Regions from separate parts of the Paraliobacillus sp. JSM ZJ581 genome, predicted to be linked through region 1. Evidence: riboswitches for the same ligand, from Rfam matches in the RefSeq annotation. Region 1 holds a riboswitch; the other holds the start of a gene.
The links. A riboswitch is a leader RNA that binds a small molecule or an ion and turns the genes downstream of it on or off. The one in region 1 is predicted to bind lysine.

Region 1 (3,219 bases):
CTGTTTTCACCAAAAAAAGAGTTGTCCGTAATATTTCGGACAACTCTTTTTTTACGCTCGTTTCTTGTTAACAATCGAGCCTAGTATGAACAAGAGGAGAACAATAACAATGATAGTAGCTATTAGCGAAACAAAGGTTTGTTGTGTAAAACCATAAACAAGATAGCCTACTCCAGCTGCCAAAGCACTCATAAAGGCATATGGTATCTGTGTTAATACATGATCAATGTGGTTTGAACCCGCCCCTGTTGATGAAAGAATCGATGTATCGGAAATTGGTGAACAATGATCGCCAAAAACAGACCCTGCTAAAACAGCAGACATTGCAGGTAATACTAAATCAATATCATAGGCAATTGCAATTTGGGCTGCTATAGGTAACATAATACCAAATGTGCCCCACGATGTTCCTGTAGATAAAGCCATAAAACCAGCAACGATAAATAATAATATAGGTAAATAATTCGCATTGAAAGATAGACGCTCAACAACCTCAGCTAAATAATCTCCAGTACCAATTAAATTAATAATCGATCCGATCATCCACGCAAGAATTAAAATATATATAGCTGGGAGCATCGATTTAATACCCTCTTTAAAAATTAAAATCGTCGTGGATGTGGAAGAACCTTGCTTTAGACTTAGAAATAACGAAACGAATACAGTCGCTAATCCTCCTGCAAATAAAGATAAATTTACATTTGTATTTGCAAATAAAGTGAAAATAGTTACTTGTCCTTCTGTTCCTAAATAACCAGTTATAAGCATTGAAATAACTGTTATTAGTACGAGTATGCCTATAGGAAGTAACAAATGACGTATCTTCCCATCTTTATTCGGAGTTAACTTCGATTTTAAATCACCAGCAACATTTTCTTTCGACGTATCAAATAATTCTCCAGTAGCCATTGCTTTATCTTCATGTTTTCGCATTAAACCAAAATTAAAATTAAATATAGCAACAATAAAAACAGATAAGATAGCTGCAAAAGCATAAAAGTTTAGCGGAATCATTCGAACAAATGCTTCTAGCGGTTGATATTCCGTTATTCCCGCTGCTGCAAAAATAGAACCTAATGTACCAATAATAAATGCTCCCCAACTCGATATTGGCGTAATAACCGTAATTGGTGCTGAGGTTGAATCAATGATATAAGCCAATTTCGCTCGAGATACTTTAAATCGATCAGTCACCGGACGTGCTACTTGTCCTACTGCCAAACTATTAAAATAGTCATCGATAAAGATTAGAATACCTAATACAGATGGAATCAATTGCGCCCCTTTCCTTGTTTTCACACGACGTATTGCCCATTCTCCAAACGCTTTATTCCCACCGGATGCTGTCATAAATGCGGTTGTAATGCCTAATAACAATAAAAATGCGAGCAAATATATTTTACTTAGATTCCATCCCTCACCAATGACATAAAAAATATCACGAAAAACAAGCCAAATTTGTTCGAAGCTATCTATTATATTAAATTGATGTAATAAAAGGGCCCCCACAACAATACCAGTACCTAATGATAATAAAATTTTTCTTGTTAAAAGTACAAGCACGAGCATTAGAACAGCAGGGATTAATGAATAAATTGTTCCCTCCACATCATTACCTCCTCAAATTAAATTAAAGAATTTCTCTTTTTGCACTGTTTTCAGGCATCAAAAAAAACAGTAATAGAAATAAACCTATTACTGTTTTTGCATAATTTACAACAAATGATAGTTCAATAAATTATCTTTGATTCGATCAACAGTTCATCACGTGAAAGACATGACAGTATATCTTTTATTCAAAAATATACCAGTAAGGAAGCACTGACAAATGCAATAACCCACTTCGGCAATATAATCCTTTTAACTATCATCTTCGTTGTCAACTCCAATAGTTTACTCATTTTATATTGCGCCTCTATCTCATCGATCTGATAAGGTTTTTAATTCTTTTTTCCTCTCAATATTCTACCAATTTAGCATGATTATTGCAAGGGGTCTACTGGAATAGATAAATTTGGATCTACATCACCATTATTATTATAAAATTGTGGCACCTCACCATTATATCCACCACTACCAATTGGGATTTCTTGCTTTATGTGAGCCGTCTTCGTACCAAAAGGAATAATCGTTCTTATTTCAACTTCAATATGTACGGTTGGCTCAATGTGTATACTATTAATTTTAACACCCGTTACCTTCGTCTCTACTTCAGTACTAACATACCCCACTAGTTCAAGATTAACTGGTATCTTCGGACCTAAATTTGCCAGTAACGGAAGGTTTAATACTTGGCCCAGAGGGATCTCAATCAAATTCGATTTTTGTTGGATCGTTTCTGACGTTGATTGTTCTTGTTGTTCGATATCAACATCTAATGGAGCACTCGTATCTGGAACAACCCCTTGCTCTAATTGATGAATGAAATTTTCTACCCGATATTGAATATTCCGCTGCACACGATTTTCCATTGCTGCGTTAATTTTGTAACTAACCACTTGTCCGTCATCACCATATTGAAACTCAATTAAATCTTCTACTTGCAAATCTTCATTCAATTTTTTATTCACTGCAATGCCCATCGCCATATTTGCATATTGTTTATTTTTTGTTTCAGCAATGTCTAATAAAACTGGTTTAATACCTTTATTTACAATTATCAGACTAATTGAAGTGAGCACTACGAACAGTACAGCCGTTAAAAAAAGCAACTGACGAGTAGCAGGTGGTTTTCGCTGACGTTTTACCCGTGTTTTTTTCCACACAAAAATCCCCCCTATTAGAGCATATGCGCTATATTAGAGGGTAGACATCTTTTGTTTAATCTAAATTGCGTAATCAATCACTGTTAGATTAAGTTCCTTAGACAAATCAATATCATAAGGAGTAATATTTTGTTCTTGCTCTTTAATTACACGAACAATCGGTCTTTCATACATAAGATGATTTTGTTTAACTACTATCGCAATACGATTATCATTCAAACGAATAGTCGATCCATTTGGAAAAACGGCAATTGTATTTTTAAACGTACGAACAATTTCTTGATCGTAAAGTGAGCCACTTCCTGCATACAATATTTCCAGCCCTTCATGAGGAAGCATCGCATCACGATAAATGCGGTTACTTGTAACAGCATCAAACACATCAGCGACTGCTAATATTTTTCCAAACGGATGAATATCTTTTTCTTTAATTCCCCTTGGATAACCCGAACCA
Region 2 (3,219 bases), on a different contig from region 1:
GGAGGTTACTTGCGAAACCGGTAGCTGAGAGTGATTTTGAGGGGACGTGGGATCATGCACCAGAATCATTATTAGACAAAGATATCGAAGGTAGGGTTTTCAGAACGGATAGAGAAGGTGCTGTATTAATTACAGAAGAAGGATATAGAGGATTTATCCATCGTACAGAGCGAAAAGAAGAACCAAGATTAGGCCAGTGGATAAATGGTCGAGTAATTGCAGTAAAAGAAGATGGTACATTAAACATTTCATTACGGCCTCGAAAAAAAGAGGCTAGGCAAACAGATGCAGCGATCATACTGCAATATTTAGTCGATCATAACGGTGAAATGCCTTTTAATGATAAGACAGATCCAGAAATGATCTATCAAGTATTTCAAATTAGTAAATCTGCTTTTAAACGAGCATTAGGCAAACTAATGAAAGAGAAAAAAATTGAGCAAATAGATGGAAAAACACGTTTATTAAAAGAATAAGTAATTAAAAAACAAGGATGGTTTACTGCAAAAAAAGTGAACCATCCTTGTTTTTTATACAACTTGTTCTTGTTTTGTTATTTGCAACGCTCCTCTTAATCTCACACGTTCCTCTTCAGTTAATGGAATTAAAGGTAAACGAACACTGCCTACGTCTAAACCAATCATACATAATGCTTCTTTTACTGGCGTTGGATTAGGAGCTAAGAATAAAGCTTTCATTGTTGGTAATAACTGTTGATGTAAAAGGCTTGCTTGTCTTTGTTCACCATTCATATAATTAGTGATCATTTGTTGCATTTCATTCCCTATAATATGTGAAGAAACGGACACAACACCTCTACCACCAATAGATAATACAGGTAATGTTAAACTATCATCACCACTGTATAAATCAAAATTCTCTTTTGTTTCATTTATAATTGTTGTCATCATATCTAAATTTCCGCTTGCTTCTTTCATTGAGGTTATATTCTTAATTTTAGATAACCGAATGATTGTTTCTACCGAGAGTCCAACAACACTTCTTCCAGGAATATTATAAAGCATAACAGGTAAACTAGTTGCTTCAGCAATTGTTTTGAAATGTTGATACATTCCCTCCTGAGACGGTTTGTTGTAATAAGGAGTTACTAACATGACACCATCAACCCCTATAGTTTCTGCTTTCTTAGTAAGAACGATTGATGCTTGTGTATTATTTGATCCTGTTCCTGCTATTACTGGAATACGTTTATCAACATGCTGAACAACAAAACGAATAAAATCGACTTTATCGTCTTCTGTTAAAGTTGGAGATTCTCCAGTCGTTCCTGTTATAACAATTCCCTCTGTTCCATTCAATAGTAAATGATTAATGACCTCCTTTGTTTTTTCATAATCAATGTTTCTCTCATCATCAAATGGAGTAACCATAGCGGTTAATAAACGACCAAATTGCATGTAAAATTCACCTCTACTCATAATTTAAAAGTAATCTGCGATGCGATTGAATAGAGCGTATCTCATCATAAAAAAACAGCGACGAAGGACTCGGCGCTGCATCAATTAGTATTTTTATGATGCGTGAGATAGCCCTCCATATAGCATGTAATTACTATATGACAGTACTGTATTTATTCAATAACAGTACCAGTGAATAAAATGATGAACGTTTATTCACTTCGGCAAATTCCCCTTTGAGCTTCAATCATTAGCGTTCATCCGCTTCATAAAGCTTACTATTGGTCTTTGCTCCTCTATACTCACTTCAATGTTCAATTGAAGTTATAGAAATATTAGTCATACTTTATCAAATATTTAAGATAGTTGCAATAGCTTCATTGGGTTTATTCACAAGAAAATTTATTATATTTGTCCAACTATAACTAATCAAGTGCAAATAGATTGACAATCTATTTGTTTCTAAATAAAATATAGCGTAACTATTCATAATTTTTAGTCAAATTATTTAAAGCTATATTTATTGGCATGGATAGTGATTATTATAAAAGGTGGTGGCGTTATATGAGGATAAATAAAGATTCGACAATTCAAATTGGTGATTGGGTTAGGGCGAAGTCAAGTAAAGGGATTTTAATGCACGGATTTGTTGAAAAAACTGAATTCAATCATAATGTTGTCCAAATTCACGTTGTTGCTTGTGATAATAAGATGTTGACGGGACAAAGTATTCAAATTAACCCATCAAAAGTTAATCGTTTAACTAGTGATTTCGCAAAAACGGAGAATCAATTATATATATTAATTAACATGGCACTTGAGACTCGTGATGAAGATTGGTTTCATGAATTAGTTTCACAATGGAACAAAATTAAGAAACGCAAAGAACAAAATATATATCATGTAGATTATGAAAGAAACAATTATAGTACAGATTATCGTTTGTAATAAATTAGCTTGGATTGACAGCTACTCTTATCTATGGTAAATAATTAATGTTAGCACTCTTTTTAACTGACTGCTAAATCTAATTATCTGAAAATAAGAGAGGAGCATAAACATGCCAACGAAACAATTTGAAGCAGAGTCAAAAAGACTATTAGAAATGATGATTAACTCCATTTATTCACAACGAGAAGTTTTCCTTCGAGAATTAATCTCAAATGCTAGTGATGCCATTGATAAGCTATATTATAAGGCGCTAACAGATGAGTCTCTTACATTCAACTCAAAAGATTATTACATAAAAGTAAGTGCTGATAAAGAATCTCGGACCTTAACAATCACTGATACAGGAATTGGGATGACCGAAGAAGAGCTGATTAACAATTTAGGTGTTATAGCAAGAAGTGGTTCATTATCATTTAAAAAAGAAAATGACATTAAAGATGGTCATGATATTATCGGCCAATTTGGTGTAGGATTTTATGCAGCGTTTATGGTAGCTGATGCAGTAACTGTTAAAACGAAAGCACTAAATAGTGATCAAGGTTATTTATGGAGATCAGAAGGCGTTGAGGGCTATAGTATTGAACCTGTAAATAAAACAGATACAGGGACCGAAATTGCGTTAACAATAAAAAAGAGTACAGATGAAGATGATTTTGACCAATTTTTAGATGTTGATCAATTAAAGTCAATTATTGTTAAATATTCCGATTTTATTCGTTACCCTATTAAAATGGACATTGTCACTAAAGAACCTCAAGGAGAAGATCAGGATCCTGTTGAAGTTATTGAAGAAAAAACAGTCAATAGTATGATCCCGATTTGGAAAAAGAATAAAAATGAATTAAGTGAT

Region 2: another riboswitch for lysine. It lies ahead of dapA (4-hydroxy-tetrahydrodipicolinate synthase); the one in region 1 lies ahead of ACH6CY_RS09505 (Na+/H+ antiporter NhaC family protein).

Annotation. Positions count from the first base shown of each region.
Region 1 is NZ_JBISEP010000015.1:9,458-12,676, forward strand. It holds gene ACH6CY_RS09505 (Na+/H+ antiporter NhaC family protein) at 52-1,608, opposite strand; lysine riboswitch at 1,750-1,926, opposite strand; gene yunB (sporulation protein YunB) at 1,983-2,765, opposite strand; gene ACH6CY_RS09515 (HD-GYP domain-containing protein) at 2,826-3,219, opposite strand, start outside.
Region 2 is NZ_JBISEP010000001.1:96,141-99,359, reverse strand. It holds gene ACH6CY_RS00550 (CvfB family protein) at 1-476, shown strand, start outside; gene dapA (4-hydroxy-tetrahydrodipicolinate synthase) at 531-1,418, opposite strand; lysine riboswitch at 1,540-1,725, opposite strand; gene ACH6CY_RS00540 (IDEAL domain-containing protein) at 1,983-2,366, shown strand; gene htpG (molecular chaperone HtpG) at 2,479-3,219, shown strand, end outside.